One region of the Mesorhizobium sp. B2-1-1 genome, then DNA from elsewhere that is predicted to be linked to it. Evidence: predicted binding sites of a transcription regulator. Region 1 holds the regulator's gene; each other region holds the start of a gene.
What was found. The regulator PhoB, encoded in region 1, activates phosphate uptake and scavenging genes when phosphate is short. The targets are predictions, from matches to a motif close to TGTCATNNANCTGTCAT.

Region 1 (4,022 bases):
TCGGGCTGCGGGAAGTCGACGCTGCTGCGCGTCTTCAACCGCATCTACGAGCTTTACCCGAGGCAGAGCGCCGAGGGCCAGGTGCTGCTCGACGGCCAGAATATCCTCGACCGTTCGCAGGATCTCAACCTGCTCAGGACCAAGATCGGCATGGTGTTCCAGAAGCCGACGCCGTTCCCGATGTCGATCTACGAGAACATCGCCTTCGGCGTCAGGCTCTATGAGAAGCTCAGCAAGGCGGAGATGGACGGCCGTGTCGAGCAGGCGCTGAAGCGCGCGGCACTGTGGAGCGAGGTCAAGGACAAGCTCAACGCCAGCGGCCTCAGCCTTTCGGGCGGCCAGCAGCAGCGCCTCTGCATCGCCCGCACGGTGGCGGTGAAGCCGGAGGTCATCCTGCTCGACGAGCCTGCCTCGGCGCTCGATCCGCTGTCGACCGCCAAGATCGAGGAGCTGATCGACGAGTTGCAGGCCGATTATACGATCGTCATCGTCACCCACAACATGCAGCAGGCGGCGCGCGTGTCGAAGCAGACCGCCTTCATGTATCTGGGCGAGCTGGTCGAGTTCGACCGCACCGAGAAGATCTTCACGTCGCCCCGCGAGAAGCGCACGCAGGACTATATCACCGGCCGCTTCGGCTGATCCCAGGCATACGAGGACCAAGATCATGGCCGAACACACAGTCGCAGCCTTTGACGAAGATCTCGGACAGATCAGCAGGCTGATCCGCGACATGGGCGATCTCGCCTCATCGATGGTCGGCGGCGCGACCAAGGCGCTCCTGAATTCCGACAACGCGCTCGCCCAGCGCGTCGTCTCCGACGACGCGATCATGGATGCGCGCCAGCGCGAACTCGACGACCGCGCCATCACCCTGATCGCCAAGCGGCAGCCCATGGCGGACGATCTGCGCCATGTCGTCGGCTCGATCCGCATGGCGGGCGATCTCGAACGCATCGGCGATCTCGCCAAGAACATCGCCAAGCGCGTCGGCACCGTCGGCCTTGCCGCCACGCCGCGCGACCTGTCGCACTCCATCGACGCCATGGCGCAGCTTGTGCTGATCCAGGTCCAAGGCGTGATCGAGGAGTATGCGGCGCGCGATGCCGCGGCACTTGCCAAGCTGCGCGCCGACGATGAACGCATCGACGTCAAATACACGTCGGTCTTCCGCGAGCTGCTGACCTACATGATGGAGGATCCGCGCAACATCACCGCCTGCACGCATCTTTTGTTCTGCGCCAAGAATCTCGAGCGCATCGGCGATCACGTGACCAACATTGCCGAAAATGCCTATTATGTGCTGACCGGCACGCAATTGCCCGCCAATCGCCCGAAGCAGGACGAGACGGCGATGTCGGCGCCAGCGGCTTGACGGCAGGGGTGACCAGTCGATGATCGCGCCACGCATCATGGTGGTGGAGGACGAGGAGCCGCTGGGTGTGCTGCTCCGTTACAATCTGGAATCGGAGGGTTATCAGGTAGAGGTGGTGACGCGCGGCGACGAAGCCGAGATCCGCTTGCAGGAGAATGTCCCTGACCTTCTTGTGCTCGACTGGATGGTGCCGGCGGTGTCCGGCATCGAGCTCTGCCGCCGTCTCCGCATGCGGCCCGAGACCGAGCGGCTGCCGATCATCATGCTGACGGCGCGCGGCGAGGAAAGCGACCGGGTGCGCGGTCTCTCCACCGGCGCCGACGACTATCTGGTCAAGCCGTTCTCAACGCCGGAATTCATGGCACGCGTCAAGGCGCTGCTGCGCCGCGCCAAGCCCGAAGTTCTGTCCAGCGTGCTCAAGGTCGGCGACATCGTGCTCGACCGTGAATCGCACCGGGTCTACCGCAAGAAAAGCGAGATCCGGCTCGGGCCGACCGAGTTCCGCCTGCTCGAATTCATGATGCGACATCCCGGCCGCGTGTTCTCGCGCAGCCAACTGCTCGACAATGTCTGGGGCGAAACGATCTATATCGACGAGCGCACCGTGGACGTGCATGTCGGCCGGCTGCGCAAGGCGGTCAACAATGGCCGCATGCCTGACGTGATCCGCACCATTCGGGGCGCGGGGTATGCGATTCGCGAAGACTAGGGATATGTCACGCAACGTTCTCGCCCACGCCTGATTTCGCCTGTGCCCCCGGCGCGAAAATCTCCTGGTCGACGAAGGTCAGCGCGCGCATGGCGCAGCCCTCGCGGATCAGTGGCAGTTCGTTCGGCTCGGTGTCGAAGGAAATCGATTTCGAGTGCTGGCCGCCGGCGGTCTGGGCAATGGCCTCGCGCAGAGCCGGCTCGATCAGGTCGAAGGCGGCGGCGCTGACGCCGACCATGGCGACCGGCGCCGGATCGATCAGCGCGAACAGGCTGCCAAGGCCGTAACCCAGCGCCTCGCCGGCCTTGCGGTAGGCTTCGCGCTCCGGCCCGTCCTTTTCGCGCGCCGAGGCCGCCAGGGTGCGCATGTCGGCGTCGCTGACGTCGACGGGCTCGGTGTCCTCGCCAAGCTGCCTCGCGTTGCGCCAGATGGCATAGTTGCCGGCATAGGCCTCGACGCAGCCGCGCCGCCCGCAGCGGCAGAGCGCCCCGCCGGGGCGATGGATCATGTGGCCGAACTCGCCTCCGGATGAATGGGTGCCGGTGAACAGTTCACCCTTCAGCACCAAGCCCATGCCGATGCCGTGCGACAAAAGGATGGCGATGAAGTCGTCGCGGTAGCGCTGGGGATCGCGCCAGCGCAGCGCCACCGCCATCATGTTGCAATCGTTCTCCATGGTGGCGGGAATGCCGAACTCGGCCTCCAGTATGTCGGCGAAGGCGATGTCGGTCTGCGGCGTGATCGGCGACCACAGCATGGTGCGCGCATCCGTGTCGGTGATGCCCTGGATCGCCAGCGCGATACGGGCGATGCTGCCGACGTCGAGGTCGGGATCCTCGAACCGCCGCCTGACGATGGCCACGCATTCGCCGATCAGCGCCTCGCGCGACAGGGTGAGCGTGTCCAGCCGGCGCTGCTCTTCAGATATCACCTGGCCGGCATAGTCGATGACGGCGACGGAGAGAAAATTCAGCGACAGCACCACGGTCATCACCGCCGCGGCTTCAGGGTTGAGGCTGAGGCCGACCTGCGGCCGGCCGCGTTTCAGCGCACCGGCCTCGCTCGGCTTGCTCTGCGCCAGGATGCCTTCGCCAATCAGGTGGGAGGAGATCGCCGATATGGTGGAATGGCTGAGCCCGGTGGTCGCGGCAATCTCGGTGCGCGAGGGCTGCCCGGCACGGCGCACGGCCGCGATCACCATCGCCCGGTTGCGTCGGCGCAAATCGTCGTGGCGGATTCCGACCGACATGTTTCTCGCATCCTCCCCGTCGCCGCGTTCTCTCCCCAGGATCCCGACGACCGTCAAATACTGGCAGAACCGGCCTTGGCTGTCATTATTTATTCCGGAGCTCGAAAAAAATTCACGAGGACATCAAAATACATCAGAATCGACGTTGACAGCGTTCCGACGATGGACCAGTGTTTTTTCGAGGCTCGAAAAAATAGAGCCTTTGTGCCGGCCTACGGGCCTGTTTGGTCGCGCCATACGCGGCGCAGGGAGGATTAAGATGAAGAGATTCACAGCCGCCATCCTGGCGGGTGTCGCCATGTCGCTGACGCTCGCGTCGGTCGCGCAGGCGAAGGACAAGGTCATCGGCGTTTCCTGGTCGAACTTCCAGGAAGAGCGCTGGAAGACCGACGAGGCCGCCATGAAGAAGGCGATCGAAGCCGCCGGCGACAAGTATATTTCCGCCGACGCCCAGTCCAATCCCGGCAAGCAGCTCACCGACGTCGAGAGCCTGATCTCCCAGGGCGCCAATTCGCTGATCATCCTGGCGCAGGACGCCTCCGCCATCGGCCCGGCGGTGCAGAAGGCGCTCGACGAAGGCATTCCGGTCGTCGGCTATGACCGCCTGATCGAGAACAAGGACGTCTTCTATCTGACCTTCGACAACAAGGAAGTCGGCCGCATGCAGGCCCGCGAAGTGTTCAAGGTGA
Region 2 (4,022 bases), 1.4 Mb from region 1:
CGACATCAAGCGCGGGAGGGCGTCTCTTCGAGCTCGGCCGCCTGGGTGCCGATGGTCATGGCGTTGCCGCGCCAGTCGACGGCCCCGCCCAGCCAACCGCGCATCCAGATCGCGGGCAAAATCAGGTCGCGTGCGATCATCGCGGTGACGATGCGCGGCGACAGATACCAGCCCTTTGCCGAGGCGAGCATGCATTCCGGCAGGTAGGCGAGCGCCAGCACGCAAAGCGCTGTCATGGGCAGGCTGACGCCGGCGCTGGCCGCGGCGATCAATGCCAGCACGAGCGGAGCCGCCACGCCGGTCAGGATCTCGGGTGCGAAGAACAGCGGAAAGGTGACGCGGCGCAGGCGCGCCCAGCGGGCCTGGCGCGACCAGATCTCGCCCGGCATGCGCTGCCCGAGCGGCTGCTCGAAGGGCGAAGCGACGAGATTGACGCGCAGGCCGAGCCTGTTGACCAGTTTGGTCGACGCGGCATCCTCCGCGATCTCGGCGGCGAGCGCACGGATGCCGCCATTGGCGTCGAGCATCTGCTTGTTCCACAACATGCTCTTGCCCTGGGCAAAGCCGAGGCCAAGCGCCTCGCCGGCATATTGCCAGCGCGCCTGCAGCGTGTTGAGGAAAGCGCATTCGACTTCTGCCCAGAAGCCGTCGGGCCGCGAACCGATCGGCGTCGAGCAAACCAGGCCGGTGTCCCGCCGCCATGCCGCCATCAGGTGCTGGACGTAGTCTTTCGGCATCAGCACGTTGGAATCGGCGAGAATGACCCAGTCGTGGCGCGCTGCCTCCCAGCCCTTGACGCAGTTGTTCAGTTTCGGGTTGGCGCTGACGCGGTCGTCGCCGGTGAGCAGGCGGGCCGGCACGGCTGGAAAGCGGGCAATCGCGGCGCGGATCGGCTTGACCGCGGGGTCGTCGGCATGGGCGACACAGAAGATCAGTTCGTAGCGCGGCCAGTCGAGCGAGAAAGCGCGCTCAAGCGTCTCATGGGTAAACGGCTCGACGCCGCGCGCCGGGATGACGATCGAGACAGACAGCGGCTTGCCGGCCGGCGGCGCGATGGCGGCGCGCCGTTTCAGGCGCGAGCAGGCGAGCAGTATGCTGGCGAGATTTGAGGCGATGAGAGCGATCGAAAGCGAGCCGGTTATGAGAGCGAGTTCCATCGATATCCGATCACTCCAGAAAACCCGGCCCGCTTGGCGGCCGTTTTCGACAGTTCGACAGAGCGCCCGAGTCGCCCGGCATTGCTGGTGCACACCATCATTGTCATGTGTCACTCAAATGACATTGTTTGTCGGCACCTGCCCTTCAGGGACAGCAACTCGGACGCGCACGGTTGATCGAACCGCAAAGAGCGCCGAATGTTCCACACCGGATTTGTTTTGGAGCCGCTCATGTACCGCGCCGTCACGCGCAACATCGAAGTGCAGGTCAGGCCGTTCTATCTCGAGGACCGCTCGGATCCTTCGGAAAACCGCTATGTCTGGGGCTACCAGATAACGATCGACAACCAGTCCGACGAATTCGTGCAGCTGTTGTCGCGCTATTGGCACATAACCGACGGCGCCGGCCGGGTCGAGGAAGTGCGAGGTGCCGGCGTGGTCGGCGATCAGCCCGAACTCAATCCCGGCGACAGCTATCAATACACGTCGGGCTGTCCGCTCTCGACCCCGTCGGGGATCATGGTCGGTCACTACACCATGCGCAACGAGCGGGGCGAGACATTCGACATCGCCATCCCCGCCTTCTCACTCGACCTGCCGGGGACAAGGCGGACGGTGAATTAGACGAGGCGAAATCGGCGACAGCGGGTTTCTCCCCGTCACTATACGGCGAGAAATGTCCGGCAGGAATGAGGGGCAGCGCCGCCCCTCATCCGCTCTTGGGCCCCTTCTCCCCGTAGAACGGGGAGAAACAAGAACCCTACTGAGTCGTAAATTCCGCCGGGTCGAAGTCATATTGCGTCGAACAGAACTCGCAAGCGACGTGGATGCCGCCGTCCTCGGTGCTGTCCTTGATCTCCTGCGCGGAGAAGCCCTCGAGGATGCCGCGGATCTTGTCGCGGGAGCATGAGCACTGATCGGCGACGGGAACGCCGCCGAAGACGCGCACGCCATGCTCGTGGAACAGACGATAGAGCAGCCGCTCTGCGCCGATGGTCGGATCGATCAGTTCGGTCGGCTCGATGGTGCCGAGCAGCGCCAGCAATTCCTGCCAGGAATTGTCTGTGGGATCGTGGATCTCCTCGCGCGGATCGCCATCCCCGCCGGGCAGGTCAGGAACGCGCATGCGCTCGGAGGCCTGCGGCAGGAACTGCGCCAGGATGCCGCCCGCCCGCCACTGCTCGCGCGCGCCGCCGGGGCCGGGCGTCAAAAGCTTGGCGACGGAAAGCCGGAGATCGGTCGGGATCTGCTCCGACTGGCGGAAATAGGTGCGCGCGGCCTCTTCCAGGGTCTCGCCGTCGAGCTGGACGATGCCCTGGTAGCGCTGCGTGTGAGCACCTTGGTCGATGGTCAGCGCCAGCACACCGTTGCCGAGCAGCGTTTGCTGCGAGGTCTCGCCGGCCGCAATCAGCGCCTCCAGCCGGTCGACATCGAAGCGCGCATAGGCACGCAGCGCCGAGGGCGTGGAAAAATCCGCGACCAGCATGTCGACAGGCCCGTCGGTGCGGGTCTGCAGGATGAACTTGCCCTCGAACTTGAGCGAGGTGCCTAGCAGCACCGTCAGCACACAGGCTTCCGCCAGCAACCGGGCGACCGGCTCGGGATAATCATGGCGGCCAAGGATCGCATCGAGCATCGGCCCGAGCTGAACGGTGCGGCCGCGCACATCGAGCGGGCCGACCTCGAAGGGCACGACGTGATCATCGCCGGCGTAACCGAATTCGCCGAGTTTGGGGTGATGTTCAGCCACTTGATGGGTTTCCAGCATGACAAAGCTCCAGGGCGCGGCCATGCCGCCCTTTGGGGAGCATGCGTCTAAACGCGCTTGATTTGCGTGATGCCGCGCAGATAGGCATCGCGCCTCCGGAGATCAAGTTCCCCGGCACGTCAAGCGCCAAGACACTTCAAGTCCACTTCAGGCCCCAAGACACCAGGCAAGCACGGCCTTCTGGGCGTGGAGCCGGTTCTCGGCCTCGTCGAAGACCACCGAATGCGGACCGTCGATGACCTCGTCCGTCACTTCCTCGCCGCGATGCGCCGGCAGGCAGTGCATGAACAGCGCGTCGGGCTTTGCCTTGGCCATCAGCTTGGCGTTGACCTGGTAGGGCGAAAACACGTTGTGGCCGCGGGCGCGGTGCTCCTGGCCCATCGACACCCAGCAGTCGGTGACGACGCAGTCGGCCTGGTCGACGGCTTCCTCTGGCGAGCGGGTAAAGGAGAGCTTGCCGCCATGTGCGGTTGACCAGTCGACATGCTTCTGCGCCGGCTCGCTGCCTTCGGGCACCGCCACGTTGAGGCTGAAGCGGAACCGCGCCGAGGCTTCCAGCAGCGAATGCAGCACGTTGTTGCCGTCGCCAGTCCAGGCGATGGTCTTGCCGGCGACCGGACCGCGATGCTCCTCGAAGGTCATGATGTCGGCCATCAGCTGGCAAGGATGGGTATCGTCGGTGAGCCCGTTGATCACCGGGATGGTCGCATTCTCGGTCAGCTCCAGCAGCCGCTCATGCGAGGTGGTGCGGATCATGATGGCGTCGACATAGCGCGACAGAACCTTGGCTGTGTCGGCGATGGTCTCGGAGCGGCCGAGCTGCATCTCGGTGCCGGTCAGCATGATGGTCTCGCCGCCAAGCTGACGCATGCCGACATCGAAGGAGACGCGCGTGCGCGTCGACGGCTTGTCGAAGATCATCGCCAGCACCTTGCCTTCGAGAGGTTTCGAGCGCTCGCCCGCCTTGAGGCGCGCCTTGCGCTCCACTGCGTCGGTCAGCATGGAGCGCAGGTCGCCTTCGGAAACGGCGGAGAGGTCGGTGAAATGACGAAGTGACATCAGGAGCTTTCGAATTTACTTCGCGGCTTCAGCGGCGA
Region 3 (4,022 bases), 2.7 Mb from region 1:
GCGCCCAATCGGGCGTGGCTTCTCCCGCCGGCGTCAGCAGCAGATTGCGGTCGACCACGCGGTAGCGTTCGCGCATCTCGCCCAGGAAGCCGGTATAGTAGGGGTGGGTGATGCCGGCCGTTTTCAGGATGTGATAGGGCAGGAAGGCGGGGCTGACGGCGCCCATGTCCTTGGCAGGGCCTGTGCGGTTCGACCAGATGACCAGTGGCGTCTGATGATGCTCCAGCGCCGCCTCGGCGGAAGCCTCCTTGCGCGGCGCGACATTGTCCTTCATGAACCCGGTCTCTACATAGACCGGCCCAAGCGGCGGCAGATGGTCGCCGAAGAAGGCGATGACGGTGGGCCGAGAGCGTTTCTTTGCCCATTCGATCAGGCGTTCGAGACCGCGGTCCGCGTCGGCCGAGCCCTCGGTGTAACTCAGCAGCGATTCACGCGCCCATTGGCTGATCGGCGCCTGCACGGTGTGGGTCGGGTTGTAGTAGCGGTTCGGCTCGTAAGGGCCGTGGTTCTGCAGGCTGACGGCAAAGAAGAACACCGGGGCATCGCTGGCATCGGCCTCGCTGATGATCTCGTCCGTCATCGCCGCGTCGGATGCCAGCGGCCCGCGCTTTTGCATCGGCGGCAACGTCTCTTCCGATCTGAAGTCGTCGAAGCCGAAATCGGCATAGACCGCGCCGCGGTTCCAGAACCAGTTGGTGCCCGGATGGATGGCGCGCGCCCTGTAGCCCTCCCTCTTCAGGAAGGTCGCCAGCGACGGCGTCGGCGTGCGCACATATTGCTGGTAGGGGATGCTGCCGGCCGGCAGGAAGGCGTTGGAGAAGCCGGTCAGTGCTTCGAACTCGATATTGGCGGTCATGCCGCCGAATTCGGGTGAGAACATGGAGCCCGAACGCAGCGCCCGCACATTGGGGATCGGATCGGGCGTGATGGTGACCCCGGGCAGCTTGGTCGGATCCCAGAAGGATTCGCTCATGACGACGATGATGTCGGGCTTTTCCTGGGGCACCGAGGCGGTCACCTGCGGCCTGTCGATGGCCGCGATCGCCTTTTCCGAATAGCCTGGCGGCGCCGAGACATGCGCCATCGGCACGTTCAGCGCGAAGGCGAGCGCAAAGCCGTTGGAGGCGTAATTTTCCTTCTGGTCCCACATGATCGGGATGATCTGCAGCCGGTCCCGGGTCCACGAGAAGGTGGCATAGTCCATGATCGAGACGAAGAAGGCGAGCAGCGGCACCGCCAGCGTCAGCCGGGCGAGACGGCCCTTGCGGCTGAGTATCGGCACCTTTCGACGCCAGACCCGCCAGCCATAGATGAGCAGCGACAGGCCGGCGACAATGCCGACAATCATGGCAAGGGCAGTCATCGGGCGGTCACGCACCAGAAGCGGCAGAAGCGCCACGATCTGGCGGGAGTAGAGGAAATCGGTCGGGTAGAGGGGATCGCCGAGATAATGCGATTTCTGGTGACCGATGAAAGCCAGCGAGAGCGTCAGCGGCGCGACGATCATCAGGCTTTGATAGCTGCGGCCGAAAACGGCATCGAGGCCGACCAGAACCAGTGCGAACACCACGATCGTGGTCCAGCCCGGCTTGAGCGGCTGCAGGAAGAAGGAAACCGTGCCGGCGAAGTCGCCGCGCACGATCAATTCGATGGCGAACACCAGGACGGCCGCGATCAGCAGGCTGGTCAGCCCATAGCGTATGGTCGGCCACTTCCGTCCCGGCAGGTAGCCGGTGGAAGGATCGTCTTCCAGAAACTGTGGCGCGGCTTTGCCTGCGCCTTTCGAAATCCTAGCCACTTTAACTTCCCCACCCAGCGACAGACCCGTCACTCGATTGTCATGGAATTGTCACGCAAAGCTAGCGCCTGTGGCGGAAATAAGAAGAGCCAGCAAACGATTCGTGAGCGGTTTTCATCAGGAGTGATCGCCAAAAAGCCTTTTGGAACAGGCACTCGGCCGGCAAAGCTGCCAAGGGGCCGGGTCGAACCGGGCTTGACTTGGCAGGCCGCGTTGCGTCACAGGCAGGAAAATTCGTGTATCAGGCAAGCAGAACCGAGCTTTGGGAGCCCACACATGGCCGTTGCATTCACCTTTCCGGGACAAGGCAGCCAGGCTGTCGGCATGGGCAAGGACCTCGCCGATGCCTTCCCCGAGGCGCGTAGGGTTTTTAGCGAAGTCGACGACGCGCTCGGCGAAAACCTGTCGAAGCTGATCTGGGAAGGGCCGGAAGAGACGCTGACGCTCACCGCCAACGCGCAGCCGGCGCTGATGGCCGTATCGCTGGCCGCGATCAGGGCCTTGGAAGCGGGCGGCTTCTCGCTGAAGGACAAGATTACCTACGTCGCTGGCCATTCGCTGGGCGAATATTCGGCGCTTGCCGCCGCCGGCTTCGTCTCGGTTGCCGATGCCGCCAGGCTGCTGCGCATCCGCGGCAATGCCATGCAAGCGGCGGTGCCCGCCGGCGAAGGCGCCATGGCGGCGATCATCGGACTGGAGCAGGCCGATGTCGAAGCCGCCTGCGCCGAGGCTGCCAAAGGATCGGTCTGCCAGATCGCCAACGACAATGGCGGTGGCCAGCTGGTGATTTCCGGCGCCAAGGCAGCGGTCGAACTGGCTGCCAAACTGTGCACGGAAAAAGGCGCCAAGCGAGCGCTGATGCTGCAGGTCTCCGCGCCCTTCCATTCGGCGCTGATGGCGCCCGCCGCCGAGATCATGCGCGAGGCGCTGGCCGGGGTAACCAAGAACGCGCCTGTCGTGCCGCTCGTCTCCAATGTCACGGTCACTCCGACCAGCGATCCCGAAATCATTGCGCGCCGTCTGTTCGAACAGGTGATCGGCCGCGTGCGCTGGCGCGAGACAGTGGAGTGGTTCGGCGCGAACGGCGTCACCACGCTCTATGAAGTCGGCGCGGGAAAAGTGCTTTCAGGGCTGGCCCGGCGCATCAACCGCGAAATCGCCACGGCATCGGTCGGTTCCGCGGCCGAGGTCGAAACCGCACTGGCGGCGCTCGGGTGAGGCGCCGCGACTGAATTTGACGAACTCACGAGGTTTGGCATGCCTGTCTCATCCGTCTTTCTGCCGAAATCGAACAGCGCCTGGACTCCTTTGTCGCTAGGACAGACCGCAGCAAAGTTGATTGTTTGCGCGAACTCATCCAGCGCGGCCTGGACGATGTGGAAGATTATGACTTGGCGGCCGAAGCTGCAGGACGCATTGGGCGAGGGGAAGAGGATATTATGAAAGCTGATGATTTCTGGCGCGGCTTGTATCGCTGAAGATATTCCGTTGGTGATGGCAATCGGATACCCGCGAGACGTATACAGATAAGGTTGCTCGCTGAGCTTCCGAAACCAAAGAGGAAAACACATGTTCGAACTGACCGGCCGCAAGGCACTTGTCACCGGCGCGTCGGGAGGCATCGGCGAGGCGATCGCCAGGGTGCTGCATGCGCAAGGCGCCGTCGTCGGCCTGCACGGCACGCGCGTCGAGAAACTGGAGGCGCTGGCCGCCGAACTCGGCGACCGGGTGAAGCTGTTTCCGGCCGACCTGTCGAACCGCGACGAGGTCAAGGCGCTCGGCCAGAAAGCGGAGGCCGATCTCGAGGGCGTCGATATCCTGGTCAACAATGCCGGCATCACCAAGGACGGGCTGTTCGTGCGCATGTCGGACGCCGACTGGGACAGCGTGCTCGAAGTCAATCTGACGGCCGTGTTCAGGCTGACGCGTGAGCTGACCCATCCGATGATGCGCCGCCGCCACGGCCGCATCATCAACATTACCTCGGTGGTCGGCGTCACCGGCAATCCCGGCCAGACCAACTACTGCGCCTCCAAGGCCGGCATGATCGGCTTTTCCAAATCGCTGGCGCAGGAGATCGCCACCCGCAGCATCACCGTCAACTGTGTCGCCCCGGGCTTCATCGAATCGGCGATGACCGACAAGCTCAACGACAAGCAGAAGGAGGCGATCATGGCCGCTATCCCGACGCGCCGCATGGGCACCAGCGCCGAAGTGGCGTCCG
Region 4 (4,022 bases), 340 kb from region 1:
GCGGCACCGACTACCACATCTTCGAGGGCAAGCATCCCTTCCTCGCCTACCCCCGCATCATGGGCCATGAAGTGTCGGGGACCATCGTCGAGGCGGGCGAAGGCGTTGGTCTTGCCACGGGCGAGCCGGTCATCATCAATCCCTATCTGGCGTGCGGCAAATGCATCGCCTGCCGGCACGGTAAACCCAATTGCTGTGTCCGGATCGAAGTGCTCGGCGTGCATCGCGACGGCGCCATGTGCGAACAGATCCTTATCCCGGAACAAAACCTCTATCCAGCCAACGGCCTGTCGTTGGCCGATGCCGCGGCCGTCGAGTTCCTGGCCATCGGCGCCCATGCGGTGCGGCGCTCGCGTGCCGATCCCGGCGCACGGACGCTCGTCATCGGCGCCGGACCGATCGGGCTCGGCACCGCCATCTTCGCCCGCATCGCCGGGCTCGACGTGACGCTGCTCGACATGAGCAGCGAAAGGCTCGGCTTCGCCGCCAATGAACTCGGCTTCAAGACCCTCGACGGGTCGCGCGGCGCGGCATCCGATCTGGTCAGCGAAGCGACATCAGGCGAAGGCTTCGACGTGGTCTTCGACGCCACCGGGAACACCGGCTCGGTGCAGTCGGCCTTCGCTCATGTCGCGCATGGCGGGACATTGGTGCTGGTCAGCGTCGTGAAGGACGACATCGCCTTTTCCGACCCCGAGTTCCACAAGCGCGAGATGACGCTTGTCGGCAGCCGCAATGCCTTGAGGGCCGACTTTGACCACGTCGCCGCTTCGATCCGCGATGGCGCCGTGCCGCTGGCCAAGCTCGTCACCCACCGCACCACGCTTGCCGACACGCCACGTGATCTCGCCCGCTGGGCGCATGAGAAATCCGGCCTGATCAAGGCCGTGATCGAGGTGGGGGCATAAGCTGGCAGATCGTGAACCCGGCCCGTATTGACCACGCCCCGCGCAGGGCGACCCCCAAACCGCCAAGCCGCTGACAACCGAGCTGGTCTGGTACCAGCGTTGGTATAAGGCCGACACGCCCTACAGCGCCGACAGTTTCAGCTCCACCCGCTCCGCCGGGAAGCGCGCCTCGGCGAATTGGATCGGCCGGCCGTCCGTCGTCATGTTGACGGCCATCGTGACCAGCACGATGCCGCCCGGCTGCAGATCGAGGTCGGCAAGGTCGGAAGCATCGGCGTGACGCGCCGACAGCACCGTCGATTGCCTGAGATAATCGTCTATGCCGAAACGCTTGAGCGATGCGGTGATCGACCCGGTCTCGGCCATGGCCACATCGATGCCGGCGAAGCGCCTGGCGTCGAACCAGCCGGAAGCGCGCGACACCGGCTTCCCATCGGCCTCGCCGCGCGTCTCCAGGCGAATCACATCCGATCCCCTGGCAAGGCCCAGGGCTTCGGCGACGCGCCGGCTGGCCGGCTCGACCGATGAGGCCAGCAGCACGATATGCCGCTCCGACGCCTGGCCCTGCAAGCCGGTTGAAAATCGCGTGCGCGCGCCGATCGGATAGGACAGCCGCTTGCGCGACAGCACGAAAGTGCCGCGCCCCTGCTCGGCCCGCAGTACCCCGTCCTGCACGAGCGCCGCGATGGCGCTGCGCACCGTGTGACGGTTGACGCCATAGCGCTCGGCCAGCGCCACCTCCGGCGGCAGCGCGGCATTCTCGGCGAAATCGCCGGCAGCGATCGATTGCAGGATTCGGTCGGCGATCTGGCGCCACAACGAGACGCCGCTGCGCCGCTCGATACCGTCAGCCACGTGTTTTCCGTTCACGGTTTCGCCCCTGGCCGGCCCCTGTCACGCACCCGTCATGGACTCGCGTCAGGTAATGGGTATAATTCGTATGGTTGTCTATATCAATAGACAAATTAGAAGCAAGGATGTTGCTCATGCGAGGACAGGAAGCGCGCGACCAGGCCGAACGCAAGGCGGCCATGGCAACCCTGGCGCAGTCCAGCGGCGACGACATCGTTCGCCTCTGGAACGAATCCGGCCTGCCTGCCGAGGCCGAACTGCTGCGCGGTCCCGAGACCGGCCTGGTTACCATGCGCGGCCGCATCGGCGGCGGCGGCGCGCCGTTCAATGTCGGCGAGGCCACCGTGACCCGCGCCACAGTGCGCCTGCCGTCCGGACAGGTCGGCCATTGCTATGCGCTCGGCCGCGACAAGCAGAAGGCGAAGCTGGCGGCCATCGCCGACGCGCTGTGGCAGGACCCCGCCCACCGAGAGGCGGTCGAAACGGGCCTTCTCGCGCCGCTGCGGGCTGCCTTGACCACGGCACGAGAAAGGCGCCGCGCCGAAACGGCGGCAACGAAGGTGGATTTCTTCACCATGGTTCGCGGAGAAGATTGATGGATATCGCAGCGCAATCGATCGAGGGCGGGTTCGCCGATCCGGTGTTCAACGCCCAGACGGTGTTTCGCGCCGTCATGGACGCAATGGCGCGGCCGGGCAGCGTGCAACCCTTGCCGGCCCTGGCCCGCCCGCCGGCGCCGCTTTCGGCGATATCGGGCGCGGTTGCGCTGGCATTGTGCGACAACGACACGCCGCTCTGGCTGGACCCGGCCCTGCACGCCTCGGCAGCGGTCATGTCCTGGCTCGGCTTTCACAGCGGCGCGCCGCTGGCCAACACCCCGGCCGACGCGCATTTCGCCTTTGTGGCCTCGCCGGCCGAGATGATGGCGCTCGACGGTTTCTCGCAAGGCACGCAGGACTATCCCGACCGCTCGACCACATTGATCCTGCAGGTCGGCGATCTCACGTCAGGCACGCCGCTGCTGCTCGAAGGTCCTGGCATCGAGAAGACGGCGACGATCGCGCCGGCCCTCATGCCGCGTCATTTCATCGAGCAGTGGAAGCAGAACATCAACCGCTTTCCGCGCGGCGTCGACATCATCCTGGCGGCACATGACAGCCTCGCCTGCCTGCCGCGTACGACACGCATCAAGACGACGGAGGCCTAGCATGTATGTCGCGGTAAAAGGCGGCGAAGCTGCAATCGCCAACGCCCACAGCCTGCTCGCTGACCGTCGGCGCGGTGACCGCTCGGTACCGGCACTGCGCCTCGACCAGATCGTCGAACAGCTGGCGCTCGGCGTCGACCGGGTGATGAGCGAAGGCTCGCTTTACGATCGCGAACTCGCCGCACTCGCTATCGTGCAGGCGCGCGGCGACATGATCGAGGCGATCTTCCTGGTGCGGGCCTACCGCACCACGCTGCCGCGCTTTGGCTATACAAATGCCATCGACACCGCCACCATGCTGGTCGAACGCCGCGTTTCGGCGACCTACAAGGACCTGCCCGGCGGCCAGTTGCTTGGGCCCACCTTCGACTACACGCACCGGCTGCTCGATCCCGAGCTTGCCGCCGGCGCCGATGTCGCCGCGCCCTTGCGGCGCGAGACGGAAGCGCAGGCAATGCCGCGCGTCTCGGCGATCCTCGCTCGCGATGGGCTGATCGAGCCGGACGGAGACATGCCTCAGGACCATGTCCCCGGCGACATCACCCGCGAGCCGCTGGAGTTCCCGATGGCTCGCGACATCCGCCTGCAGGCGCTGTCGCGCGGCGACGAGGGGTTCCTGCTGGCGCTCGGCTATTCCACGCAGCGCGGCTATGCCCGCAACCATCCCTTCGTCGGCGAGATCCGCATCGGCGAGGTCGAGCTGGAGCTCGACGTGCCCGAACTGCCTTTCGCCGTGCCGCTCGGCACGGTGCGCGTCACCGAATGCCAGATGGTCAATCAGTTCAAGGGCTCGGCAAAGGCACCACCGCAATTCACCCGCGGCTATGGCCTGGTCTTCGGCCAGAGCGAGCGCAAGGCGATGGCCATGGCACTCTGCGACCGCGCTCTTCGTGCAAGCGAACTCGGCGAGGACATTGTCGCCGCCGCCCAGGACGAGGAATTCGTCATCTCGCACTCCGACAACGTCCAGGCGACCGGCTTCGTCGAACATCTGAAGCTGCCGCATTATGTCGACTTCCAGGCCGAACTCGACCTCGTGCGCCGCATGCGCGCCG

Region 2: FJ972_RS27440 (ceramide glucosyltransferase) is a predicted target of PhoB. The motif match lies at 1,265-1,281, and genes of this name have one in related genera.
Region 3: FJ972_RS21325 (LTA synthase family protein) is a predicted target of PhoB. The motif match lies at 1,837-1,853, and genes of this name have one in related genera.
Region 4: phnF (phosphonate metabolism transcriptional regulator PhnF) is a predicted target of PhoB. The motif match lies at 1,801-1,817, and genes of this name have one in related genera.

The regions. Positions count from the first base shown of each region.
Region 1 is NZ_CP083954.1:1,319,838-1,323,859, forward strand. Features, by position in the region: gene pstB (phosphate ABC transporter ATP-binding protein PstB) at 1-642, shown strand, start outside; gene phoU (phosphate signaling complex protein PhoU) at 668-1,375, shown strand; gene phoB (phosphate regulon transcriptional regulator PhoB) at 1,395-2,084, shown strand; gene FJ972_RS06445 (ROK family protein) at 2,092-3,333, opposite strand; gene xylF (D-xylose ABC transporter substrate-binding protein) at 3,593-4,022, shown strand, end outside.
Region 2 is NZ_CP083954.1:5,660,387-5,664,408, forward strand. Features, by position in the region: gene FJ972_RS27440 (ceramide glucosyltransferase) at 6-1,157, opposite strand; gene apaG (Co2+/Mg2+ efflux protein ApaG) at 1,389-1,781, shown strand; gene FJ972_RS27450 (Hsp33 family molecular chaperone) at 1,918-2,949, opposite strand; gene argF (ornithine carbamoyltransferase) at 3,073-3,984, opposite strand; gene FJ972_RS27460 (aspartate aminotransferase family protein) at 4,000-4,022, opposite strand, start outside.
Region 3 is NZ_CP083954.1:4,315,407-4,319,428, reverse strand. Features, by position in the region: gene FJ972_RS21325 (LTA synthase family protein) at 1-1,798, opposite strand, end outside; gene fabD (ACP S-malonyltransferase) at 2,075-3,016, shown strand; gene FJ972_RS30190 (hypothetical protein) at 3,142-3,276, shown strand; gene fabG (3-oxoacyl-[acyl-carrier-protein] reductase) at 3,368-4,022, shown strand, end outside.
Region 4 is NZ_CP083954.1:1,657,727-1,661,748, reverse strand. Features, by position in the region: gene FJ972_RS08095 (zinc-binding alcohol dehydrogenase family protein) at 1-908, shown strand, start outside; gene phnF (phosphonate metabolism transcriptional regulator PhnF) at 1,029-1,763, opposite strand; gene phnG (phosphonate C-P lyase system protein PhnG) at 1,895-2,356, shown strand; gene phnH (phosphonate C-P lyase system protein PhnH) at 2,356-2,967, shown strand; gene FJ972_RS08075 (carbon-phosphorus lyase complex subunit PhnI) at 2,969-4,022, shown strand, end outside.